DNA from 3 places in the Thalassospira marina genome. Region 1 is predicted to be linked to each of the others. Evidence: riboswitches for the same ligand, from Rfam matches in the RefSeq annotation. Region 1 holds a riboswitch; each other region holds the start of a gene.
The links. A riboswitch is a leader RNA that binds a small molecule or an ion and turns the genes downstream of it on or off. The one in region 1 is predicted to bind thiamine pyrophosphate.

Region 1 (4,338 bases):
GAGGCCAAAATGGCCCCCTATCTACGCCCGCTTTATGATGCCTTGAATGACCGGCTGGGTGCCAAACGCCTGCGCACCTATCTGTCAGACGGCACGATTGAAATTGCGCCGATTGGCTATATGCGGGGTCGTACGCTCAATAACGCCTTTGTCGTGATTGACGAGGCGCAGAACTGCACCTACGGACAGCTTAAAATGCTGGTCACGCGCCTTGGCTGGAATTCCACCATGATCCTGACGGGCGACCCCGACCAGACCGACCTTCTGCCCGAACTTTCCGGTTTGGCGGAAATGTCGGACCGGCTGGAAAATGTCGAAGATATTGCCTGTGTCCAGCTTCGCGACAAAGACATTGTCCGCCACCCGCTGGTCGCCAGCATGTTGACCGTGCTTTAGGCTTCCCCGATTTCGTCGCACAAGAATAATCAAACGCAGGGCGGCCCGATGAACCGGGCCGCCCTTTTTCATTTATGTGCCGTTGTGGCTGATCACGGCAGATCCGCCGTTTCCTTGGCCATATAAAGGTCACCACCATCGCGGTATTTTTCCGCCATGGCTGCCATACCTTCCTTTTGGGCATCGGCGCGAATGTCGTGGGATATTCGCATCGAACAGAATTTCGGCCCGCACATGGAACAGAAATGCGCCACCTTATGGGCTTCCTTGGGCAGGGTCTGATCATGAAAGGACCGGGCTGTTTCCGGGTCAAGCGCCAGATTGAACTGATCTTCCCAGCGAAATTCAAACCGGGCACGCGACAGGGCATCATCGCGAATGCGCGCTGCCGGGTGGCCCTTGGCAAGGTCGGCGGCATGGGCGGCGATTTTATAGGTAATCACCCCGGTTTTCACATCGTCACGGTCCGGCAGGCCCAGATGCTCCTTTGGGGTGACGTAACACAGCATTGCGGTACCAAACCAGCCAATCATCGCCGCCCCAATACCCGATGTAATATGGTCATATCCCGGTGCGATATCAGTGGTTAGCGGGCCAAGCGTATAAAAGGGTGCTTCGCCGCATACTTCGAGTTGCTTGTCCATATTGTGTTTGATCTTGTGCATCGGCACATGGCCTGGCCCCTCGATCATGACCTGGCAATCGCGGTCCCAGGCGATGCGGGTCAGCTCACCCAGGGTTTCCAGCTCGGCAAACTGGGCGGCATCGTTGGCATCGGCGATGGAGCCGGGGCGCAAACCATCCCCCAGTGAAAAGGTCACATCGTAGGCGCGGCAGATTTCGCAAATTTCGGCAAAACGTTCATACAAAAAGCTTTCGCGATGATGATGCAGGCACCATTTCGCCATGATCGACCCGCCACGCGAAACAATGCCCGTTACCCTTTCCACCGTTAGCGGAATGTGATGCAGGCGCAGCCCGGCATGAATGGTGAAATAATCCACACCCTGTTCGGCCTGTTCGATCAATGTATCGCGAAACACCTCCCAGCTAAGGTCTTCGGCAATGCCACCAACCTTTTCCAGCGCCTGATAGAGCGGCACCGTCCCGATCGGCACTGGCGAATTACGGATAATCCATTCGCGAATATTGTGGATGTTACGCCCTGTTGACAGGTCCATCACGGTATCGGCCCCCCAGCGGGTGGCCCAAACCATTTTCTCGACCTCTTCCTCCATCGAGGATGTCACCGCCGAATTGCCGATATTGGCGTTGATCTTGACCAGAAAATTCCGGCCAATGATCATGGGTTCGGCCTCGGGATGGTTGATATTGGCGGGAATCACGGCGCGGCCACGGGCAATTTCATCGCGCACAAATTCCGGCGTGACAAAATCGGGCACGGCAGCACCGAAATTTTCACCATCCTGCACCTGGCCTGTGCTGGCACGCATCCGGCCCAGATTTTCGCGAATGGCGACAAATTCCATTTCCGGGGTAATGATACCGGCGCGTGCACTGGCAAGCTGGGTCATGGTGCCGTTGCGGGCGGCACGCATCGGCCGGTGGCTTATGGGAAACGGTTCAACCGCGTGGCGGGTGCCATCGGTGCCGCCATTATCAATGGCTTGTACGCTGCGCCCGTCATAGTTTTCAAAATCATCACCATTTTTGATCCAGCGATGGCGCAGGCGTTCAAGGCCCTTGCGAATGTCGATTTCCACATTCGGGTCGGTATAGGGGCCGGATGCATCATATACGCGTACCGGGGGTTCGCCCGCCGTGGGATGCAGCGAAATTTCACGCATGGGCACACGCAGTTGCGGGTGCAACATGCCGGGAAGATGAATTTTCTGCGATGCTGGCAGGGCACCACAGGTAATTTTAACGTCAGGATTAAAGGCAGGCATCAAAGGCTCCTTTGCATTTGGCAATGGAGACCCAGTTCCGCGTCAGGTTTCAGATGAAATCATTTCCCCGCTAACGGCACGAAATCGCCATTTCCCGCAAAGTCGCGGTATATGTGCCCATCAAACCGTTATCAGTGCCCCTGTTTTGGGGCATCTGCACCATCCCTACGCCAGTACGAACTGGATCAGGTTCAAAGGGTCACTACGCGTAAAGCCAAAAACTTTACCCAGCAGAATCTCAGCCCCTTGCCGGGGCCCCCCAGGTGATCGGGAATCAAAATTGCAATTTAAAAAAGAACTGTCAATCGCCCGCATGAAGGAGGCATGACGGAAACATAACTGACCCTGATATCGGTGCCAGACAACAGACGATAATATGCAACAGGCAAAAGACGCTGCGCTTAGCGCCCGGTTGCCAGTTCGCTGTTGGAAACGGGAATATCATCCAGCCCCACCTTGCGCGCCCGGGCCACATGCCAGAATTCGGGGTCTTCGGTGTAGCCATTGAATTCATCGAGATGGATGTCTTCGGGCGGTTCGGGGTGAATGGTGATATCCAGATCAGGATATTCACCCCGGATGCTGTCCATCACCTGATGGCAAATGGTGTGTGCCTCGCGCATCAACATGCCGCCATCCATGATCAGTTCAATCTCGGCAAAGCGGTGCACGCCCGATGACCGGGTGCGCAGGCGGTGAATACCAATGACGGATTTATGCTTCATCGTCAGTTCGATGATGCGCTGGCTATCGGATTCGGGCAGTTCCCGGTCCATCAGCACGGCCACGGCATCGCGGCCAACCTTGCCTGCCGAATAGAGCAGAAAGATTGCAACAATGCCGCCAATCAGCGGGTCAGCCCATAAAAAGCCCGACCCCACCAGCAACAGCGCAATGATCACCGCGGCATTTGCCAGAATATCGGAACTGTAATGCAGCGAATCGGCCTCGACCGCCATCGAACCGGACATTCGCATTGCCTTGCGTTGCAGCAAGACCAGACCAATGGTCATTACCAGCGACACCACCATGATATAAATGGCTTCGTTGGCCAGGCGCATCGGTTGCGGGTCCATCAGGCGCGATGATGCCTCGGCCAGCACCAGCACCGCCGCCCCCAGCATGAAGGCGGACTGGAACAAACCCGCCAGGGGTTCGGCCTTACCGTGACCAAAGCGATGATCATGGTCCGCCGGGCGCCAGGCGCTGCGCACAGCCATGAAGTTGATCACGGACGTGCCGATATCAAGCATGCTATCGATCATGGAGGATAGAAGGCTGACCGAATCCGTCATGAACCACCCGATCGCCTTGATGACAATCAGGGTCGCAGCGATGATAATGGAGGCCGTCGTCGCACGACGCGCCCACATTTCCCGCTGTGCAATGTCGATAACCGGACATTGGTTCATTTCATGACCCTTCGGTAGGACTGACTTTATGCTGAAGCAGGGTGTATATAATAATTCTATTTAATGCGCCCGTGCAAATAGCGCAAATTTGATATTCCGCAAGGTTTCCAAACTTTGCATCGCACATTATATCGGCTCGAACCTGTATATAAAGGACGCGCACGCCCCCATGATCGTTGAACTCGGACATTATGCCCTCGTATTGGCGCTGGCGATGGCCTTTGCCCAATCCACCGTGCCCTTTCTGGCCGCCGCACGCAATGATGCAGCCCTGCTGCGCGTGGCCCCGCGCACGGCAATTGCCAGCTTCATTCTGATCGCCTTTGCCTTTGGCGCGCTGACATATGCCTATGTCACGTCCGATTTCTCGGTTCTTAATGTGGTGGAAAACAGCCATACCGCCAAGCCGATGATCTATAAAATCACCGGGGTCTGGGCCAACCATGAAGGGTCGATGCTGTTATGGGTCATGATCCTGTCGCTGTTTGGCGCTGCGGTTTCGGCATTTGGCCGCAACCTGCCGCCCAGCCTGCTGGCACGGGTTGTGGGGGTTATGGGGTTGATCGCGGTTGGCTTCCTTCTGTTCATTCTGCTGACATCCAACCCGTTTGAACGCATTG
Region 2 (4,338 bases), 880 kb from region 1:
TGCAACCTGTTGCTACGCTGCAATTTTACTTCCCTGCACCCAAATGGAGGGTGAAACCTGTCTGTCCAGTCTATCTAGGACTTTGATCGGCGTTCGCAATGGGGAACCCCGTTTGTGAATGGTATCTGTGGCCTAAAACAACAGGGATTGCCAAACGTTCCTGAAAAATTGCCATTTCGTGAAATTTCCTGGCATCTGCGCGGGTGCGCGGGGCAGCAGGCGGTTATGGGATGCCTTGAGGCGATGGCCTGTTTGCGGCACAGCAGGCAACAAAAAACCGCCTGGCATTGGCGGTTTTTCTTGCAGGCTTATTCCTTGTAAAGGCTGACCATGTTCTGAATATCCGTCCCCTGACGGATCAGAACACCATATTCGCCCTTCTGAAGGCCGCTGATATTAAGCTGGCAGGGAAAGCTGTTGCAGCTTTTACGCAGGGCCATGCTGCCGTCAGGGTAGGTCAAAACGACCTCGCCATGCGGCGCATCGGACTGAATGGTGACCGTATCGGTAACGGCTTTCGGGGCAACCTTGATCGCAGCCAGGGCAGCTGTCGTCACTGACAAAAGACCGATCAGGGCGAGAACCACCGGTTTGCTGCGGAAAGACTTCGGCATGGACGTCTCCTCGCATAATTACAGGTGCGATAAAACGGCAGCGAGATCAACAGACTGTCACTTTCCGGTATAAAGGTGCCGGGGCAGATGTTGGGTTCCTTGTGGTGCCATTGGGCCGGTAACGACCCTTATTTATCGTCGTTGATCAGGAATATGACAGGCAATCTGGGGCTATTCGGGGCGCGAATGAGGCAATTCCATGCCATATTTGCATGTGAAATTGCCATTTGCGGCAGTTTAAAGCCCCGCAAGGCGTTGTTTGCGGGGCTTTTTTGGTGGTTATTTCAATTTTTGGCCATTTTGCCACAATTTTGGCAGCTAAAACCGGGTTTCTGCCCTGCATATAACGCAAGGCGACGGCTTGGGGTGTATATCTTCAACGTTGCCGTGCATCCTGCCCTGCGCATGGGGTTAAAATTAACCAATTGGGGGCAGAGTCGCCGGTTTGCCCGCCCTGTTTTCAGCTATCAGGCGGGCATGTTCAAATCGTGCGTCAGGCCAGTTTGCCCGCAGAAATTTGCTGTTGGGCATGGCTGATGGTTTTTGCCAGTTCGCAGGTTGCCAGTTCCGGGTCCGGCTGGCCACAGATGGCCGAAACAACGGCAAGCCCCTGGGCACCGCTTTTAAAAACATCCATGGCATGGGGGCCTTTGATGCCGCCAATGGCAACACCGGGCATCGGGCACAGGGCGGAAAGGCGGGCGAGGCCGTCAAAACCAATGGCGGGTTTATGGTCGGGCTTGGTGCTGGTCGCAAATACCGGGCCAATGCCAACATAATCGACAATTTCCGGGTCAAGGTTGCCTGCTGCGGCCTCGGACTCGATCGAAAGGCCAAGGATTTTGCCTGCACCCAGCTTTTCGCGGGCTTTGGCCGCCGGGATATCATCCTGCCCGATATGAAGCCCGTGGGCATCAAGGGCAATCGCGGCATCGATATTGTCGTTAATGATCAAGGGCACGCCGGTTCCCGCCATGGCCTGCATCAATTCGCGGCCCAGGGCGATGAATTCGTCGGTGCTGGCCGTTTTATGACGTAACTGCACCAGCGTCGCCCCGCCGCGAATGGCGGCCATTGTAGTTTCCAGCATGGAATGATCCCGACACAGGTCGGGATCAAGGATCAGATATAGCGACAGATCAAAAGCATCACATGCCATCAGAGAACCTCGATCCGGGCGTTGGTTTCAAGGGCCGCAGCATCCAGATTATAAAGTGCATCAAGAAAGGCCGTGGCAAAGCTGGCCGGGCCGGATGCCGATTGTTGTGCCATTTTGCCTGCGGCGGCAAAGCAGGCCAGGGCGGCAATGGTGGCGTTAAACGGTGCGCGCGGACAAATGGCGGCAAAGGCACCAACAAGGGCGGTCAGCGAACATCCCATCGCCGTGATTTTCGGCATCAGATCAGACCCGCCATGCACCCGAACAGACTGGATGCCATCGGTGATGAAATCGGCTGTGCCGGTAACAGCAACCACGCATTTCTGGCTTTGGGCCAGGTTTTTGGCGGCTTCTTCGGCCTGTTCAACAGGGTCGCCGCTATCAACGCCCTGACCGGCACTTTGCCCACCGGCAAGGGCGATTATTTCTGATGCATTGCCGCGAATGATGGTGGGGTGCAGTGTCAAAAGTTCGGCCACGGTGTTCCGGCGAAATTGGGTGGCAAAATGTGCCACCGGGTCAAGGATCCAGGGTTTTCCGGCACTGTTTGCGCCTTTGGCTGCTTCTTTCATCCCCTCAACCCATTCGGTCGAAAGGGTGCCGATATTAACGGTTAATGCACCGGCAATGGCGGCAAATTCACCGCTTTCTTCGGGGGCATGGACCATGGCCGGGGATGCACCAGCCGCCAGCAGCGTATTGGCGGCAATATTCATGGCCACATAATTGGTGATGCAATGAACCAGCGGGGCGGCTTTGCGCATATCGGTCAGAAGCTGTGCCGGTGAAAGGTTTTTGGCGTCGTCAGTCATATTAAGGCTCCCATGCAGGTGCGGTTGGAAACCCAGTTCGAAGCCGGAATGATGGTTAAACGCATGATCAGGCGTTTGCACCCTCCCTACGCCAGTATGAACTGGATCAGGTTCAACGGGTCACTGCGCTGTCTGGATCAGGCGTGGCAGTTTCTCAGCCCCCTGTCGGGGCTCCCCTTGGTGAACCCGCAAGATGGGTTTTGTTCGCGCGGCTGTCAATCCGCTGTTTTCTGCCAGGAAATAACGCTGGGCTATTTGCGCAAAAAGAAAGGCAGGAAGCCATATGCCACCTGCCTTTCACACCGGTTATCGTACCGGATTTCTGATCTGGTTTTCTGCGAATTGCGGCTGTTGTGCGCCCGCCACTCGCAAAATGCTTATTTACGGCGTTCCATCGCGGCTTTCAGGGCTGCGGCCATTGCACCACCACCAGCATCCCCGGCGGACCCGGCCGATGCATTGCCACGGCCATTATTGCCGTTTTGGCGGCGGGGCTGGTTGCGGTCATGGTTGTTATGGCGCGCGCCTGCGGGCTGGCTGCGCTGTTCGCGGCGGTCCTGTGCCCCTTCATAATCCGGGGCGGATTTCATCGACAGGCCGATGCGTTTACGCGGTGCGTCCACTTCCATCACGGTGACAGAAACGATCTGCCCTGCTTTGACCACTTCGCGCGGGTCAGCGACAAATTTGTCCGCCAGTTGCGAAATGTGAACCAGGCCGTCCTGATGCACGCCAATATCAACAAACGCCCCAAAATTGGTAACGTTGGTCACGGTGCCTTCCAGCTTCATGCCGACTTTCAAATCCTTGATTTCATTGACGCCATCAATGAATTTCGCGGTTTTGAATTCCGGGCGCGGGTCACGGCCGGGTTTATCCAGCTCGGCCAGAATGTCGCGGATGGTGGGCACACCAAAAACATCATCGGCGAATTTTTCCGGCCGCAGGGTTTTCAGAAACGGCGAATCCCCAATGATGCTGGCCAGATCACGGCTGCTTTCACGGCTGATTTTTTCAATCACCGGGTAGGCTTCCGGGTGCACTGCCGACGCATCAAGCGGGTTTTCCCCGCCGCGAATGCGCAAAAAGCCCGCACATTGTTCAAAGGCTTTCGGCCCCAGGCGTTCGACCTTGCGCAAATCTGCGCGCGAACGGAACGCTCCATTGACGTCACGATAACCAACAATGTTCCGCGCCAGCCCTTCGCTAAGCCCGGCAACGCGGGTCAGAAGCGGGATTGATGCGGTATTAAGGTCCACGCCCACGCCGTTCACGCAATCTTCGACCACGGCATCAAGCGACCGTGCCAGCTTGGTTTCCGAAACGTCATGCTGATACTGGCCAACACCGATGGATTTGGGGTCGATCTTAACCAGTTCTGCCAGCGGGTCCTGCAGGCGGCGCGCAATGGATGCCGCACCACGCAATGATACGTCCAGATCGGGGAATTCCTCGGCGGCAAATTGCGACGCCGAATAAACCGATGCCCCGGCTTCGTTAACGATAACCTTGGTCGCCTTGATTTGCGGAAAGGCATTAAGCAGCATACCCGCAAGCTGGTCCGTCTCGCGCGAGAAGGTGCCGTTGCCAATCGCGATCAGCTCGATCTTGTGTTTTGCCGCCAGGGCGGCCAGGGTGTTAATCGAACCCTGAACATCGTTACGGGGCTGGAACGGATAAACCGTTGCCGTATCCACCAGCTTGCCGGTGGCATCGACCACGGCAACCTTCACGCCGGTACGTACCCCCGGGT
Region 3 (4,338 bases), 1.3 Mb from region 1:
TTCAAGCCAGCGATATTGCGGAATATCCGCACTGCTTTCATCCCAGCTGATCAGGTCCCAGTCGGCCTCGGCCTTGCGATAATCAACCGCACCATAAAAGGCCATCGGCATATCGGCCAGTTTGCGGGTAATCACACTGGATTTTCGGGGTCGCGACAGCCGGATAGCAATATCAGCCTGGCGCCGGTTAAGATCGGCTGACTGGGTTTGTCCCTGCAGGATCACCTCGATATCCGGGTGCTGTTGCCGAAAAGCCAGCAGGCGTGGCGCAATCACGTGGCGGGCCAACGAAGGCGGCGCGCTGATGCAAAGCGGGACTGAAACGCCTGTCATCGACCCTGCCGCTGCGCGCTCCACGGCAAACATGGCTTCTAGCGCCCCCTGCCCGCGTCCCGCCAGCAATTGGCCTTCCTGGGTCAGCATCACCGCTTTTGGCAAACGGTCAATCAGGCGCAGTCCAGTATCTGCCTTCAGCGCGGTTACGCGGCGGGCCACTGTGCTGTGATCCACACCCAGTTTGCGGGCTGCGCCCGAAAAACTGCCTGTTTCGGCCAGGGTTAAAAAATAACGGAAATCTTCCCAGTTCATTTGCGCATTTTCACCCATTTACTATGCAAATATATGCAATTTCCCCCAACAGCCATACACCGTAATCCTGATGCTGTCACAACATTAAGGAGCCAGCCATGAGCCGCATCATTCACATGGACCAAAGCGGGGACGCATCGGTTTTATATGCCACCAACATTGATATTCCGGCCCCACAGGCCGATGAAATATGCATCGAACAAAGCCTGATTGGCGTTAATTATGTGGATGTGTATTTCCGCAAGGGCCTGTATCCCATGCCCAGCCTTCCCGGCAGTATCGGCGTCGAGGCCGTGGGAACCATTTGTGCGATTGGCAGCAATGTGACGGGTTTTGAAATTGGTGACCGGGTTGGTTATGCCGGGTTCCCCGTTGGCAGCTATTGTACCCACCGCAACGTTGCCGCCAACCGCGTGGTCAAGCTGCCGGGCGACATTGCCGACGAAAAAATTGCCGGGTCGCTGTTACGTGGACTTACGGCCTATTTTCTGCTGATGCATGTTTGCAAGGTGCAGGCCGGGCAAAGCATGCTTATCCACGCTGCGGCGGGCGGGCTAGGCCAGGTGCTGGTGCATTGGGCAAAACAGTTGGGTATCACGACCTTTGGCACCGTCAGCACGCCGGAAAAAGCCGCACTGGCGCAAAAACAGGGCCTGGACCACGCAATATTTTACAAGGACCAGGATTTTGAAACCGCGATCAAAGACCTGACGGATGGACAGGGTGTTGATTATGCCATTGACGGTATTGGTGGGGAATCCCTGAATAAAAGCATTCGCACCACCAAACCATTTGGTATCACGGCCAATATCGGCCAGGTGGGTGGGCAATTACCGTTGCTCGATGTGAACACGCTGGCAAACCGTTTTCTTATTCGCGCCAGTGTCCTTGCCTACATCAATAACCTGCAGGAATATCACAAGGCGGCGCAGGCATGGTTTGATATTTTGCGCCATGCTTCTTTCCCGGCGGCACATATGTATGATTTTTCCGATGCTTCACAGGCCCATAAGGACCTGGAGGCCGGGGCAACCAACGGGGCGGTTTACCTGAAGGTCACCGCATAAACCCCTTACCCATTGCGGCAATGTCACCCCGACGCACCATAAACATGCAAGGATCACACAAAATAGAGTGATCTCAAAACTTGACGTCGGGGTTTCATCTGCGCATAGTCGCCTCATCTCCAGGGGGGCCTGTCGTAAACGGGCTGAGAGGTGCGGTGTTGCCGCACGACCCTTTGAACCTGAACCGGTTAAGACCGGCGTAGGAAGGATCGTATGGCACGACATGATGATATGCCCCCCAACCGGGATGGGGCCACAAATACAGCCTGTAATTTTGATGTCTGGCTGCGTCACGGGCGCGTTGCCTTTGACGATATCGAAATTTTCCACGATCTGGACCTGCACCTGCCGGCACAAAGCACAAGTTGCCTTTTGGGGCCATCGGGCGTGGGCAAAAGCACCCTTTTGCGATATCTGGCCGGGCTGGTTGATGGTGATGTTTCCGGCGATATTACGTGCAGCGATGGCACCAACCTTGCCGGGCGTGTTGCCTATATGGCGCAGCAGGACCTGTTATTACCCTGGCGCACGGTTTTGGAAAATGTTGTGGTTGGCGCCGTGTTGCGCGGTGAAAAGCCAGACCATGACCGCGCCTGCCATTTGCTTGAACAGGTTGGGTTGCTTGATGCAGCACATTTGCGGCCTGCGGCCCTGTCGGGCGGGATGCGACAGCGCGCGGCCCTTGCCCGCACTCTGATGGAAGACCGGCCGGTTGTCCTGATGGATGAACCCTTTTCCGCACTGGACCCGTTAAACCGGCTGAAATTGCAGGACCTTGCGGCACGTATGCTGGCAGGAAAAAGCGTTTTGCTGGTCACACATGACCCGCTGGAGGCGCTGCGCATTGGGCATTACATTCATGTCCTGCGTGGCGCACCGGCACGCCTGACACAAACCAGCGTGCCCAACGGCGATATTCCGCGGGATGTTGCCAATAGCGAGGTTATGCGCCACCAGGGCGAATTACTGCGCCTGTTAGGGGCGGGCGAAGAAACCGGCATGACGCAACAGGCACCGGGACACAGCCATACCCAGGGCCATAATACCACCCGCGCAACCAGCACCAATACCAGCACCAGTGCCAGTACCACCGCCAGCTTTGCCGGAGGTGACAATGCCTGATCATTCCCGCACATCATCAATCACCGCAACGCCGCCAGAAATGGGGCAGCAGCAGGGACAGGCGACTGGCCCCACACCCAAGATGCGCCCGACGGACAGCGCCCCCACAATCGCACACCGAAAGAAACCCAAAGGACGTTCGCGCGGCATGAAGATTGTTCGTGCGGCCCGCCCCCTGATCATTATTCTTGCCCTGTTGGTAACCTGGCAGGCGGTCGTCAGCATTACCGGCGCGCCGCCCTATATGCTGCCTTCGCCGCGCGATGTGGGCGATGCGTTAATCCGCCAGCATAATGTGCTGGCGATGCATGCAGGTTATACCATTGCCGAAACCGTGATTGGCCTGTTTGCCGGGGCAATTTTGGGCGGCTTAACCGCCCTGCCCATGGCATTGTTTGCACCCGTGCGTTTCTGGCTGATGCCAATTTTGCTGGTATCACAGGCGATCCCGTTTTTTGCCATCGCCCCCCTGCTGGTTTTATGGCTGGGTTTTGGCCTGGCATCAAAAATCGCCATGGCGGCCCTGATCATTTATTTCCCGGTGACAGTAGCGTTTTTTGACGGGCTTTCACGCACTGAAACCGGCTGGCTGGATTTGGGCCAAACCATGGGGGCCAGCCGCTGGCGCATGCTTAAATATGTGCGGTTGCCTGCTGCCCTGCCATCCTTTGCATCGGGCTTTCGGGTGGCGACGGCGGTTGCCCCGATTGGCGCGATTATTGGCGAATGGGTCGGGTCCAGCCGCGGGCTGGGCTATCTGATGCTGCATGCCAATGCCAGAGTGCAGATTGACATGGTTTTTGCCTGTCTGCTGATCCTGTGCGCCTTTTCGATTACCCAGTATTTCATTGTTGATCGTGCCCTGCGCCGGATGCTGCCCTGGCAGCCCGACAGCCTGGCAAAATACGATTAACCAAACAATTGGCGCACCGGCCACCGCGCAAATGCGAAAATGCAGCGCGGTGCCCGATGCCAGATTTTTCACCCTTGTTCGCGTTATTGACTGCCGGAAAATAGGAACCAACCCATGTCACGCCTGAAAACCATGTTATCGGTTGCGACGATTGGCGCGTCGCTTAGCCTTGCTGCCCTGCCCGCCCAGGCCAACGAAAAACTGACCATTCTTCTGGACTGGTTTGTAAACCCGGACCACGCACCACTGGTGGTGGCGAAGGAAAAAGGCTTTTTTGCCAAGCACGGCCTGGATGTTGAACTGGTCGAACCGGCAGACCCATCCGCCCCGCCGCGCCTTGTGGCGGCAGGCCAGGGTGATGTTGCCGTAAACTACCAGCCGCAATTGCATGTGCAGGTGGCAGAGGGCCTGCCGTTAACGCGCATTGGCACATTGGTGGCAACACCGCTGAATGCGCTGGTGGTGTTAAAAGACGGTCCAATCAAGGACATTGCCGATCTAAAAGGCAAAAAGATCGGCTATTCACTGGCTGGTTTTGAAGATGCCGTTTTGGGCACCATGCTGAAAAGCCACGGCGTTGATATCAATTCGGTTGAACTGGTGAATGTCAATTTCTCGCTTTCACCATCGCTTTATTCCGGGCAGGTT

Region 2: linked by a shared signal. The riboswitch ahead of thiM (hydroxyethylthiazole kinase) and the one ahead of thiC (phosphomethylpyrimidine synthase ThiC) in region 1 are both predicted to bind thiamine pyrophosphate.
Region 3: linked by a shared signal. The riboswitch ahead of CSC3H3_RS07855 (ABC transporter ATP-binding protein) and the one ahead of thiC (phosphomethylpyrimidine synthase ThiC) in region 1 are both predicted to bind thiamine pyrophosphate.

The regions. Positions count from the first base shown of each region.
Region 1 is NZ_CP024199.1:416,154-420,491, reverse strand. It holds gene CSC3H3_RS01810 (PhoH family protein) at 1-396, shown strand, start outside; gene thiC (phosphomethylpyrimidine synthase ThiC) at 489-2,306, opposite strand; TPP riboswitch at 2,451-2,578, opposite strand; gene CSC3H3_RS01800 (cation diffusion facilitator family transporter) at 2,708-3,718, opposite strand; gene CSC3H3_RS01795 (heme lyase CcmF/NrfE family subunit) at 3,888-4,338, shown strand, end outside.
Region 2 is NZ_CP024199.1:4,065,631-4,069,968, reverse strand. It holds gene CSC3H3_RS18475 (hypothetical protein) at 309-614, opposite strand; gene thiE (thiamine phosphate synthase) at 1,108-1,773, opposite strand; gene thiM (hydroxyethylthiazole kinase) at 1,773-2,585, opposite strand; TPP riboswitch at 2,652-2,773, opposite strand; gene CSC3H3_RS18460 (Tex family protein) at 2,963-4,338, opposite strand, start outside.
Region 3 is NZ_CP024199.1:1,724,598-1,728,935, reverse strand. It holds gene CSC3H3_RS07865 (LysR family transcriptional regulator) at 1-588, opposite strand, end outside; gene CSC3H3_RS07860 (quinone oxidoreductase family protein) at 687-1,655, shown strand; TPP riboswitch at 1,767-1,878, shown strand; gene CSC3H3_RS07855 (ABC transporter ATP-binding protein) at 1,869-2,777, shown strand; gene CSC3H3_RS07850 (ABC transporter permease) at 2,926-3,690, shown strand; gene CSC3H3_RS07845 (ABC transporter substrate-binding protein) at 3,805-4,338, shown strand, end outside.